3 regions of the Bradyrhizobium sp. WBOS07 genome follow, and region 2 is predicted to be linked to each of the others. Evidence: predicted binding sites of a transcription regulator. Region 2 holds the regulator's gene; each other region holds the start of a gene.
What was found. The regulator PhoB, encoded in region 2, activates phosphate uptake and scavenging genes when phosphate is short. The targets are predictions, from matches to a motif close to TGTCATNNANCTGTCAT.
Positions count from the first base shown of each region.

Region 1: the regulator PhoB is predicted to act here: its motif matches at 1,255-1,271, upstream of phnC (phosphonate ABC transporter ATP-binding protein).
Region 3: the regulator PhoB is predicted to act here: its motif matches at 2,663-2,679, upstream of ugpB (sn-glycerol-3-phosphate ABC transporter substrate-binding protein UgpB).

Region 1 covers NZ_CP029008.1:487,050-491,445, reverse strand. The annotation lists gene DCM79_RS02285 (alpha-D-ribose 1-methylphosphonate 5-triphosphate diphosphatase) at 1-552, opposite strand, end outside; gene DCM79_RS02280 (chloramphenicol acetyltransferase) at 549-1,208, opposite strand; gene phnC (phosphonate ABC transporter ATP-binding protein) at 1,382-2,191, shown strand; gene phnD (phosphonate ABC transporter substrate-binding protein) at 2,265-3,200, shown strand; gene phnE (phosphonate ABC transporter, permease protein PhnE) at 3,274-4,158, shown strand; gene phnE (phosphonate ABC transporter, permease protein PhnE) at 4,155-4,396, shown strand, end outside.
Region 2 covers NZ_CP029008.1:1,691,240-1,695,635, forward strand. The annotation lists gene pstB (phosphate ABC transporter ATP-binding protein PstB) at 1-775, shown strand, start outside; gene phoU (phosphate signaling complex protein PhoU) at 787-1,503, shown strand; gene phoB (phosphate regulon transcriptional regulator PhoB) at 1,527-2,234, shown strand; gene DCM79_RS07910 (GcrA family cell cycle regulator) at 2,505-3,014, opposite strand; gene DCM79_RS07915 (aspartate aminotransferase family protein) at 3,484-4,396, shown strand, end outside.
Region 3 covers NZ_CP029008.1:1,233,840-1,238,235, reverse strand. The annotation lists gene ugpE (sn-glycerol-3-phosphate ABC transporter permease UgpE) at 1-361, opposite strand, end outside; gene ugpA (sn-glycerol-3-phosphate ABC transporter permease UgpA) at 363-1,244, opposite strand; gene ugpB (sn-glycerol-3-phosphate ABC transporter substrate-binding protein UgpB) at 1,292-2,608, opposite strand; gene DCM79_RS05760 (CaiB/BaiF CoA-transferase family protein) at 2,899-4,104, opposite strand; gene DCM79_RS05755 (organic hydroperoxide resistance protein) at 4,290-4,396, opposite strand, start outside.

The DNA of each region.
Region 1 (4,396 bases), 1.2 Mb from region 2:
CTCCACCATGCGGTTGCGCTTGCGCGGCTTGGCCATGTCGGCGACCGTGCCGTCCATGTGGTCGTTGAAAGCGAACAGGTCGACGCGGCCTTCCATGAGCCACTGCGCGATCTCGGCCTCGGCGTCGAGATTGTAGGTTTCATGCCGCAGATGGAAGCGGGTGTCGGCGGCGAATTGCGAACGCTGCCGCTCGATCGCCTCCATCAGTCCGCGCGCATTGTCCGCGCTGCGCAGGCCCGGCTCCCAGGAGCAGGTGGTGGCGTGGAACACCGTGGTGATGCCGTTGCTGATGGCCTGGCGGTCGCTGTCGGCGAGCGCGACATCGATCGGGAAGTCGACACCGGCACGCGGCATCATCTGCCGTTCGAAGGCATCGCCGTGAAGATCGACGATGCCGGGCAGAACCAGCATGCCCCGTGCGTCGATCGCCAGGCGCGCCCGGCCGCGGGAGGCGTCTATCGCAGTGATGTCCTGCCCGGACACCGCCAATGACGTTTCGACGAGTTCGGTGCCGATCAGGGTCCGGCCGCCTTCAAGCAAGATGTCTGTCACGCGACCGCGCTTCGTTTGCTGGCAGGGAGAGTTGCCCGTGCTTCGTATGCCGCCAGAAAATCTTCAATCCCGAGCTTGCGGAAATCGGGCAGGGCCTCGCGCAATTTGTCGTGATCCCAGTCCCACCAGGCAAGCCGCGCGAGACGCCCGGCGATCTCCTCGGAGAACCGTCGCCGCACGATTCGGGCCGGATTGCCGGCGACGATGGTGTAGGCCGGCACGTCCTTGGTGACGATGGCGCCGGCCGCGATCACCGCGCCGGTGCCGATGTTGCGGCCCGGCAGCACGATCGCGCCGTGGCCGATCCAGACGTCGTGGCCGATCTGGACGTGATGCTGGCGCCGCCAGTCGAAGAAATCGGCATCGTCGCTCTCGCCGTCGAAATAGGCGCTCGAACGATAGGTGAAATGCGCCTGCGTCGCGCGGTGCATCGGATGGTTGCCGGGGTTGATGCGCGTCATCGCCGCGATCGAGCAGAACTTTCCGATCGTACTGTAGGTGATCTGCGAATCGTTCACGACATAGGAGTAATCGCCCATCGCCACTTCGTGCAGGATGGTGCGGGCGCCGACCTCGGTATAGGCGCCGAGCCGGGCCTCGTGCAGCTTGGCCGAGGGATCGATGGTCGGCTGAACTGAAAGAGCTTTGGCGGCCATGTCGAATCCGGAGTGCGAAGGCGGGCGTACCTCTTCAAACGGCTTGATGACGATGTCATGACACGGCGATGACAGGGGATGAGCTGTGCAGGATCGCCGCACCGCAACGTCGCTGTCACACAAGTGTTAAGCGCCGGCGTTAGCGATTGGCCCCAGTTAATCTGGAGCCCTGCATGCTGGTGGTGGATGGTCTGACGTGTCGCTTCGGCGCGAAAGCCGCGGTGGACGGTGCCTCGTTTCAAATTTCTCCCGGCGGCTTCGTCGGTGTGATCGGACGGTCCGGTGCCGGCAAATCCACCCTGCTGCGGAGCATCAACCGCCTGGTGAACCCGACCGAGGGACGCATCCTGTTCGACGGGATCGACGTCACCGCGCTGCGCGGCAAGGAGCTGCGGCAATGGCGGGCGCGCTCGGCCATGATCTTCCAGCAGTTCAACCTGGTCGGCCGGCTCGACGTCCTCACCAACGTGCTGATGGGGCGGCTTGCGACGATGCCGGCCTGGCGCTCGCTGTCGCAAATGTGGCCGGAGCAGGACAAGGCGCTGGCGATGTCCGCCCTCGAGCAGTTCGACATCGCTTCGCTCGCCGCCCAGCGCGCCGACCAGCTCTCCGGCGGTCAGCAGCAGCGCGTCGCGATCGCGCGCGCCCTGGTGCAGCAGCCCGACATCATCCTCGCCGACGAGCCGATCGCTTCGCTCGACCCGCGCAATACCAAGATCGTGATGGATGCGCTTCTGCGCATCAACAAGCATTTCGGCATCACCGTGCTCTGCAACCTGCATTCGCTCGACCTCGCCCGCAGCTATTGCGATCGTCTGATCGGCATGGCGCAGGGCCGCGTGGTGTTTGACGGCGCGCCGGCCGCGCTGACCGATCACGTCGCACGCGAGCTCTACGATCTCGAAGCTGCCGATGTCATGGGCGCCGTGCCTGCGCCGGCGCCCGCGGGCGTTCCCGCGCTCGGAACGGCGGCCGCCGCCTGAGCAGATCTGTTTCGTTGCAAGTCTTCCTTGCAAGTTTTTGCGTCAACCGACCCCAACCGATGAAGAGGGTATCATGATCACTCGCAGACTGGTCCTTGCTGGCGCCGCCGCGCTCGCATTCACGACTTCGGCCCTCGCCGCCGACTGGAAGGCGAAATATCCCGAGCTGACCTTCGCGGTCGTCCCGGCCGAGAATGCCTCCGGCGTCACCGAGCGCTGGGCGCCATTCGTGAGCTATCTCTCCAAGGAGCTGGGCGTGAAGGTCACGCTGCGCATCGCCAACGACTACGCCGCCGTGATCGAAGGCCAGCGCGCCGGCAACATCCACATCGCGAGCTACGGCTCGGCTTCGTTCGCCCGCGCCCGCCTGACCGGCGTCAAGACCGACGCCTTCGCCAACGACATCAACGCCGACGGCTCGACCGGCTATTATTCGGTGTTCTTCGTCAAGGCGAGCAGCCCCTACAAGACCCTCGACCAGCTCAAGGGCAAGAATCTCGGCCTGGTCGACCCGAACTCGACCTCCGGCAACAACGTGCCCCGCTTCGAGCTCGACAAATTGGGTATCCATGACGCCGACAGCTATTTCGGCAAGGTCGTCTTCACCGGCAGCCACGAGAACGCGATGCTGGCGCTGGCGCAAGGCACGGTCGAGGTTGCCGCCAACCAGTGGACCAGCGATGACGATTCGACGCTGGCGCAAATGCTGACCAAGGGCATGCTGAAGAATGCCGACGGCTCGGCGATGAAGAAGGGAGACTTCCGCATCGTCCATAAGTCGGCGCCGATCATCAACGGCCCCTATGCTTACAACTCCGACCTGCCGGAAGACGCCAAGGCCGCCATTGCGAAGGCGTTCTTCGACGCGCCGACCAAGGACAAGGCCGCGTTCGATCGCCTTTCCGACGGCCAGAAGAAAGGCTTCCATCCCGCCACCACCAAGGATTGGGATGGCACGATCGATCTGATCAAGTTCGTCGACGCCCTGCGTAAGAAGAAGGCGTCCTGAGTATCGGGACGATGCCACTGGAGCCGGGTCCATCGACCCGGCTCTTTCTTTGACGGGACTTCATCTCAAGCCCATGACAACAGCGGTTTCGATCCTTCCCGAGCAGCAGCTCGCCGTGCTCAACGCCGCCTATCGCCAGGCGGTGGCACGCAGGCGGCTCCGCCTCCTGTTCGGGGCCGCGATCTTCGCCGCGGCGCTGGTGCTCGCCGCGGTCGGCGCCGAAGTGAATCTGCGCACGCTGTTCAGCTATTTCGGCAACTTCGTCAGCTATTTCGACCGCATTTTCACGCTCGATAGCGGCCAGCGGGTCTGGACCGATGTCGGCGAGTGGCTCTGGGGCTGGCGCAAGTGGCTGAAGATGTTGGGCGAGACCCTGCTGATCAGCTACGTCGGCACGCTGATCGGCGCGACCCTCTCATTCGGCCTGAACTTCCTCGCCGCCGATAACACCTCGCCCGCACCCTGGCTTCGCTTCGTCGTCCGGCGCCTGCTGGAATTCGCGCGCACCGTTCCAGGCATCGTGTTCGCGCTGGTGTTCGTGATCGCCTTCGGGCTCGGGCCGATGGCCGGCGTGCTCGCGATCGCGATCCACTCCACCGGTGCGCTCGGCAAGCTGTTCTCGGAGATCGTCGAGAACGCCGACATGAAGCCGGTCGAGGGCATCCGCTCGACCGGTGCGAGCTGGCTGTCCTGCATGCGCTTCGCCGTGGTGCCGCAGGTGACGGCAGGGTATGCCAGCTACGCGCTGCTGCGTTTCGAGATCAACGTCCGCGAGGCTTCCGTCATGGGGTTCGTCGGCGCCGGCGGCATCGGTCAGGAGCTCGTCGTCGCCATTCGCAAGTTCTACTATTCCGACGTCAGCGCCATCCTGCTCACCATCATCGTCACCGTCTTCCTCATCGACATCAGCACCGGCTGGCTGCGCGGCCGCTTGTTCGGCAAGGAGGCGCGGACGTGACGCCGCACGAGGTCGATCCGCGAGAGCTTCGCGCCCGCTATCCCGACGTGTTCGACCGTCCCGCTTCGGCGCGGCTCGCGATGCCGGCGATGATTGTTGCGGCGTTCGCGATCCTGATCTACGGCCTGGTCGATCTCGACTTCTCGCCGTCGCGCTTCTTCGCCGGCCTCAGCCAGCTCGGCTGGATCACTTTGATGATGATCCCACCCGATCCCGGCTCCTCGCTGCCGGTCTATCT
Region 2 (4,396 bases):
CTCGCAGCCGCTGCCCGAGGCGCCTGCCAAGGTCACCGCGCGCAACCTCAACTTCTACTACGGTGAGCACCACGCGCTGAAGAACATCAATCTGGCGCTCGGCACCAACCGTGTCACGGCCTTCATCGGCCCGTCCGGTTGCGGCAAGTCGACCCTGCTTCGCATCTTCAACCGGATGTACGACCTCTATCCGGGCCAGCGCGCCACCGGCCAGCTGCTGCTCGACCACACCAACATTCTCGACCCCAAGCTCGACCTCAACCTGCTGCGCGCCCGGGTCGGCATGGTGTTCCAGAAGCCGACCCCGTTCCCGATGACGATCTACGAGAACATCGCCTTCGGCATCCGCCTCTACGAGAAGATCTCCAAGTCCGAGATGGACGACCGCGTCGAGAAGGCGCTGCGCGGCGGCGCGCTGTGGAACGAGGTCAAGGACAAGCTCAACGCCTCCGGCCTGTCGCTCTCCGGCGGCCAGCAGCAGCGCCTCTGTATCGCCCGCACCGTCGCGGTGCGGCCCGAGGTGATCCTGTTCGACGAGCCGTGCTCGGCGCTCGACCCGATCTCGACCGCCAAGGTCGAGGAGCTGATCCAGGAATTGTCCGAGAACTACACGATCGCGATCGTCACCCACAACATGCAGCAGGCGGCGCGCGTCTCCGACAAGACCGCCTTCATGTATCTCGGCGAGCTGATCGAGTTCGACGACACCAGCAAGATCTTCACGTCGCCGACCGACCGGCGGACGCAGGACTACATCACCGGCCGGTTCGGCTGAGGAGACGCAACATGGGTACCGAACATACCGCAAAGGCCTTCGACACCGACCTCCAGGAGCTCACGCGTCTGGTCGCCGAGATGGGCGGCATCGCCGAGCGCATGATCGTCGATTCCGTCGATGCGCTGATCCGCCGCGACGTCGCGCTCGGCCAGCGCGTCGTCGCCATCGACGCCGATCTCGACGCGCTGCAGAAGCGCATCGAGGAGCGCGCCGTGCTCACCATCGCCCGCCGCCAGCCGATGGCGGTGGACCTGCGCGAGATCGTCGGCGCCATGCGCGTCGCGACCGACCTCGAGCGCATCGGCGACCTCGCCAAGAACATGGGCAAGCGCGTCGCCGCGCTGGAGACCGACTTCCATCCGCTCAAGCTGTTCCGCGGCCTCGAGCACATGACCGACCTGGTGCAGCAGCAGGTCAAGAGCGTGCTCGACGCCTATGCCGCGCACGATCTGCCGGCGGCGATGGCGGTGTGGAAGGGCGACGAGGAGGTCGACGCGATCTGCACCTCGCTGTTCCGCGAGCTCCTGACCTACATGATGGAGGATCCGCGCAACATCTCGTTCTGCATCCATCTGATGTTCTGCGCCAAGAACATCGAGCGCATCGGCGACCACGCCACCAACATCGCCGAGACCGTGTTCTACATGATCGAGGGCCAGGCGATCACCGACAAGCGGCCGAAGGGCGACATGACCAATTTCGCCACGACGATCCCGAATACCTGAAGACCTCAAGGAGCGACGACAACATGGGCGCACGCATTATGGTGGTTGAGGACGAGGAAGCTCTTACCGAGCTTCTGCGTTACAACCTCGAAGGCGACGGCTATGACGTCGAGACGGTGATGCGCGGCGACGACGCCGACACCCGCCTCAAGGAACACATTCCCGATTTGATCGTGCTCGACTGGATGCTGCCGGGCCTCTCCGGCATCGAGCTGTGCCGGCGCCTGCGCACCCGGCCCGAGACCAAGCAGCTGCCGATCATCATGCTCACCGCGCGCGGCGAGGAGAGCGAGCGGGTGCGGGGCCTTGCGACCGGCGCCGACGACTACATCGTCAAGCCGTTCTCGGTGCCGGAGCTGCTCGCGCGCGTGAAGGGCCTGCTCAGGCGCGCCAGTCCCGAGCGGCTCGCCACCGTGCTGGCCTATGGCGACATCGAGCTCGATCGCGACAAGCGCCGCGTCGCGCGCTCCGGCCGCCCGATCGATCTCGGCCCGACCGAATATCGCCTGCTGGAGTTTTTCCTGGAGCATCCCGGCCGCGTGTTCTCGCGCGAGCAGCTGCTCGACAGCGTCTGGGGCCGCGACATCTACATCGACGAGCGCACCGTCGACGTCCATATCGGCCGCCTGCGCAAGCTGCTCAATCTCGGCCGCGAGCAGGACCCGATCCGCACCGTCCGCGGCGCCGGCTACGCGCTGGACGACCGTTTCGCCAAGGCGGAGCAGACGTAAGGGCGGGTGAGGTGTTTGCTGCAGCTGTGGCCAATCTCAGCTGTCGTCGTCCCGGGGCGCGCGCAGCGCGAGCCCGGGACATCCGCGCGAGCGCTTGCGCTCGTCGCGATAGCCACAGGGCGTGGTTTGACGAAGACTCGAAGCCACCATCTCGCGCAACAATTACGCCCTGTGGTTTTGGATCCCCGCGTTCGCGGGGATGACACCGAGTTGGTTGAGGCGCCGTCGCGTGACGGCTGCCGTCTTTGCAGTCAGTTAATTCCGCGCAGCTCAGCGCGTGGGCTTCGGGGCCGCGCGGCGCCGATCCGCCGCCGGCTGATACGCCACGCGCGAGTGCTGGGCGCAATAGGGCAGGCCGGACAGGGCCTTGCCGCCGCAGAAGAAGAAATCCGGGCTCGAGGGATCGCCCACCGGCCAGTGGCAGGTCGCCTCGTTCAATTCGAGCAGCGACAGCCGCTGGCTCATCGGCACCACGTTGTCGTAGGTGACCGGTTCGGCCTCGACCTCGACCTCGAAGGCCTGCGCCAGCGCAGTGTTGCCGCGCGCGATGGGGCGCGTCACCCGCATCATGTGCTGGGCGGGACGCGCCTTGCGCGGCCGGGGCGCGGCCGACGAAGGGCTCTTGGCGCGGCCGGACAGGCCGAGCCTGTGCACTTTGCCGATCACGGCATTGCGGGTCACATTGCCGAGCTCTGCTGCGATCTGGCTGGCCGACAATCCGGCCTCCCAGAGCTTTTTCAGCTGCTCGACGCGATCGTCGGACCAGGTCAAAACCGTCATTGCACCCTTTCCCTCGCCGCGCGGCTGCCATCCTGGCGGTCCATGCGGCGAATGCCTAAGCCTCGAAAAACCCGTGCCGCTCGAATCCCTTAGGGCTCGCCGGGCGCGCAACTGACGCCCGAACGTTTACGCCGGTACATGAGGACTCTTGGGATCAGAACTGCCGCACGAGATGTCGTATCTGACAAGCCAAACGCTACAATATGGCGTGACTCGCGCGCAAGAGTCCGCCGACTCGCTTCCACATGTTCCGTGGTGAAAAACCCGCAAAATCGCGACCGCAAGACTACGGAATCACCGTTTCATCACCGTTTCCTGGGGCTTTCGGGCGGCATTGACACCCGTTTCACCAGGCCTAAGATAGTCGCGCGTGCCGCCCTTAAAAGGCGGCACGTTTCGTTTTCCGGGCCGGTGGATGGTGCGTTGCGCAATGCACGCCTCACACCGTCCGCAACATCATGTGGCCGTCATGACTAACAGCGCAGCCCCGCATTTGCTTCCCGTTTTCGCCAGGGCCAACCTCGGTTTCGAGCGCGGCGAAGGCTGCTGGCTGATCGCGACCAATGGCGATCGCTATCTCGATTTCACCTCGGGCGTCGCCGTCAATGCGCTGGGCCATTGCCACCCGCATCTGATCAAGGCGTTGCAGGAGCAGGCGACGAAGCTGTGGCACATGTCGAACCTGTTCCAGAGCCCGGACGGCGAGAAGCTCGCCGCGCGCCTGTGCCACGAGAGTTTTGCCGACCTGGTGTTCTTCTGCAATTCCGGCGCCGAGGCGCTGGAGGGCGTGATCAAGCTGGTGCGCCATCATCACTTCTCCAAGGGGCACCCGGAGCGCTACCGCATCATCACCTTCGAAGGCGCCTTCCACGGCCGCACGCTGGCGACGCTCGCTGCGACGGGATCGGCAAAATATCTCGAAGGGTTCGGTCCGCCGATGGACGGCTTCGATCAGGTGCCGCATGGCGACCTCGACGCCGTCAAGAAGGCGATCGGGCCTGACACCGCCGGTATCCTGATCGAGCCGATCCAGGGCGAGGGCGGCGTGCGTTCGGCACCACCGGCGTTCCTCAAGGCACTGCGCCAGCTTTGCGACGAGAAGGGCCTGCTGCTCGCCTTCGACGAGGTGCAGACCGGCATGGGCCGTGCCGGCGATCTGTTCGCATATCGGCGCACCGGCGTTACGCCTGACGTGATGTCGCTGGCGAAGGCGCTCGGCGGCGGCTTCCCGATCGGCGCCGTGCTGGCGACCGCGGACGCGGCCGCCGGCATGGGGCCCGGCTCGCACGGCTCGACCTTCGGCGGCAATCCGCTGGCGATCTCCGCGGCCAACGCCGTGCTCGACGTCATGCTCAAGCCCGGCTTCTTCGACCACGTGCAGA
Region 3 (4,396 bases), 460 kb from region 2:
TGATGAAGATCAGCCAGAACAGCGCCATCCGGAACGGAAAGCGGAAATAGACGATCGCATAGGCCGAGATGATCGAGATCGCGATCTTGCCGACCGCGATCAGGAGCGCCATCACCAGCGAGTTCAGCATCATGTTGCCGACCGGCTCGCGGGTCGAGCCGCTCGTGCCGACGAAGATGGTCTGGTAGTAAGTCTGGAGGAAATGGCCGCCGGGCAGCAGCGACATCTGCCCGTTCGCGATCACCGCGTTATCCTGCGTCGACGCGACGAAGGCGAGGTAGACCGGGAAGGCGACGATCGCGATCCCGATCCAAAGGATGATGTGGGCGATGTAGCGCCGAAAGCCTTCTTCCTCGACCATATCAGTAGGTCACCTTGCGTTCGACGAAGCGGAACTGGATGCCCGTCAGCACGATCACCATGATCATCAGGATCACCGACTGCGCCGCGGAGCTGCCGAGGTTCCCCCCGAGCAGGCCGTCGGTATAGACCTTGTAGACCAGCGTCTCGGTCGACTTGCCCGGACCGCCCCGGGTCATGGTGTCGATGATCCCGAACGTGTCGAAGAAGGCGTAGACGATGTTGACGACCAGGAGGAAGAAGATGGTCGGCGACAGCAGCGGGAAAATCACGGTCCAGAACCGCCGCATCGGGCGAGCGCCGTCGATCGCGGCGGCCTCGATCACGCTCTTGGGGATGCTCTGCAGGCCGGCAAGGAAGAACAGGAAATTGTAGGAGATCTGCTTCCAGGCGGCGGCGAGGATGATCAGGGTCGCGGCCTGGTTGCCGTCGAGCAGCGGATTCCAGTCGACGCCGAGGGCGCGCAGGTAGCGCGAGAGCACGCCGAGAGAGGGATGCAGCATGAAGATCCAGAGCACGCCGACGACCGGCGGCGCCACCGCATAGGGCCAGATCAGCAGCGTGCGGTAGAGCATCGAGCCGCGCAGCGGCTTGTCCGCCATCACGGCGAGCAGCAGCGCGAACGACAGCGACGACACCGCGATCGCGAACGAGAAGAAGAAGGTGCGCAGGATCGCCTCGAAATAGGCGGGGTCCTTGAACAGGTCGATATAGTTCTCGAACCAGACGAACGTGGTCGACAGGCCGAAGGCGTCCTGCAGCAGGAACGACTGGATCATCGCCTGCAAGGCGGGCCAATAGAAGAATATCAGGACGATCGCGAGCTGCGGCGCAACCAGCGCATAGGGCAACAGCTTCGACTGGAAAATGGCTTGTTTCTGCATGATGCCCCGGAGCGGCAGGCCGGGCGACCGGCCTGCCGCTTGTCGCCTTACTTCACGGCGGTCTTTTCGAACTGGCGCAGCATGGTGTTGCCGCGCTCGACGGCCGCATCCAGCGCCTGCTTGGCAGTCTTCTTGCCGGCCAGCGCCTGCTCGATCTCTTCCGCCCAGACGTCGCGGAGCTGCACCATGTTGCCGAGGCGCAGGCCGCGCGAATTCTCGGTCGGCTCCTTGTTGGTCAGCTCGAGCAGCGGGGTCTCGAGATAGGGCTGGTCCTTGTAGAAGCCCTCTGCCTTGGCCTTGTCATAGGCCGCCTTGGTGATCGGCAGATAGCCCGACGATTTGTGGATGTAGACCTGCCGATCCGTATCGGAGAGGAACGTCAGGAACTTCGCCACGCCCTTGTACTCGTCGGCCGACTTGCCGCCCATGATCCAGAGCGAGGCACCGCCGATGATCGAGTTCTGCGGCGCGCCCTTGGCGTCCGGATAATAGGGCATCGGCACCGCGGTGAAGGCGAACTTGGCCTGCGCCTTGACGTTGCCGAAGAACGCCGACGAGGTCAGGTAGAGCGGACATTCGCCCGACGTGAAGCGGCCTTCGCCGGTGTTGGTGCGGCCGGCATAGTCGTAGGTCTTGTCCTTCTGGAGCTCGACCAGGTTTTCGAGATGCTTAACCTGGAGCGGACCGTTGAAGGACAGCACGGTGTCGAAGCCGTCGAGACCGTTGGCTTTGGTCGACAGGGGCACGTTGTGCCAGGCCGACAGCTGCTCCAGATTGACCCAGGTGACCCAGGAGTTGGAGAAGCCGCAGGTGGCGTGGCCGGCCGCCTTCAGCTTCTTGGCGGCGTCGAACACTTCGGGCCAGGTCTTCGGGATCTCGACATTGGCCTTCTTCAGCGCGTCGAGATTGACCCACATTACCGTCGACGACGAGTTGAAGGGGAAGGACAGCATCTCGCCCTTCGAGGTCGAGTAGTAGCCGGTGATCGCGGGCAGATAGGCCTTCGGATCGAACTTCTCGCCGGTCTCGGCCATCAGCTTGTAGACCGGCTTCACGGCGCCGGTCGCCGCCATCATGGTGGCGGTGCCGACCTCGAACACCTGCATGATGTGCGGCGCGTTGCCGGCGCGGAACGCGGCGATGCCGGCGTTCATCGTATCGGCGTAGTTGCCCTTGTAGGTCGGAATCACCTTGTAGTCGCTCTGGGCACCGTTGAAGTCGCTCGCGAGCTTGACGATGACGTCGTTGTTGGCGCCCGTCATCGCGTGCCACCACTGGATTTCGGTCACGGCCAGCGCCGGCGAGGCGCCGAGACCAACCGTGAGTGCAACAGCAGCTGCCGCACCAAAATGTCGAAGAGCCATCAAGAAAACCTCCCTTGCCCGCCACTAAAGAAGCGCTTGCGCTAGCAGCGCCGTATGACGTTCACATGACTGTGTAAGCGGCCGAAACGAAAGCGGCAAGCGCTGGAAAAGGGAAGCCGGAAAATAGGCGAAGGCGATGCGGACAGCCTCCCCCGTTCGCGGTGCACCCGCGTGGATCGCGCCGCAGTGCGGTATTGGGTAGTTGCGGGACGATGGGCCGCGAGTTCGAAAACCTCTCCCGCAAGCGGGAGAGGGTGCGCACCACCTTGACGAGCGACGTTTGGCCTACCTCAGCGCTTGCGCTCAGGGCCGCAGACCGTGCCGTTTTCGACCATCGCGTCGATCTCGGCCTTGGAGTAGCCGAACTCGCCCAGCACCTCGGCTGCGTGCTGGCTGAATTTCGGCGGCAGCCGGCGCAGGCTCGGCTTGCTGCGGTCGAGCCGGATCGGCGAGGCCACGCCCTTGTACCAGTCCTTCTCGATGATATCGCCGCGCGCGATCGTGTGCGGGTTGGTCAGCGCCTGGTCGATCTTCTGCACCGGACCTGCGGGCAGGCCCGCGGCGAGCAGGCGGTTGCACAGCGGCTCGGCCTCGTGCTGGCTGAACACCGCGGCGAGCTCGGCGCGCAGCGCCTCGCGGTTGGCGATACGGTCCTTGTTGCGGGCAAAACGCGGGTCAGTGCCGAGCTCCGGCTTGCCGATCTCCTTGGCGAGCTTGCGGAAGGTGCCGTCATTGCCGACGCCGATGAAGATGTTGTCGGTTTTGGTCGGGAAGATCGCGTAAGGCACGAGGTTCGGATGCTCGTTGCCGGTGAGACCAGGCGGCTTGCCATGCATGAAGTAATTCGCGGTGTGCGGATGCATGATGGCAAGGCCGGTCTCGTACAGCGTCGTCTCCAGGAACTGGCCTTTGCCCGAGCGCTGCCGCTCCGACAGCGCCATCAGGATGCCGATCGCCGCATAGAGCCCGGTGCCGATGTCGACCAGGGGCACACCGATCCGCATCGGGCCGCTCTCGGGCGAGCCGGTCGCGGCGATCATGCCGGTCATGGCCTGGATGATGGCGTCGTAGCCGGGATTGCCGCCGCGCGGTCCGTCGGCGCCGAAGCCGCAGATCCGGCAATGCACGAGGCGCGGGAATTTCCTGCTGAGGACGTCGTTGCCGATGCCCCATTTCTCCAGCGTGCCAGGCTTGAAATTCTCGATCAGGACGTCGGCGGTCTCCAGCATTTTCAGCAGCACGACGCGGCCGCCTTCCGAGGCGAGGTCGAGGCCGATCGAGCGCTTGTTGCGGTTGATGCCGACGAAATAGGCCGCGTCCTCCTCATGGAAGGGGGGACCCCATTCACGCACCTCGTCGCCGGCGGGCGGCTCGACCTTGATCACGTCGGCGCCATGGTCGGCGAGGATCTGGGTGCAATACGGGCCGCCGAGCACGCGCGTGAGATCGATGACGCGCAGTCCGCTCATGGCACCTGTGGCGGCTTCAGAACTCATGCCTTCGCTTCCCCTGTGTCGACGTTTGGTCACAGGCCTAGCGAGGTTTGCAGGGAGCAGCAATGGCTCCCGGCGTAGGGCCGCATGCGCCCGCCGTTGCGGCAATCCCGCGGCGTGGCAAATGCGGATTCTGGCGGAAGCGGCCGGCCCGAGGGGGATCCCGGGCCAGCCAATCCGCCGTTCGATCAGACGACCGTCAGGCGAACGTCGACGTTGCCGCGGGTGGCGTTGGAATAGGGGCACACCTGGTGGGCCTTTTCGACCAGCGCCTCGGCCTCGGCGCGGGCAAGGC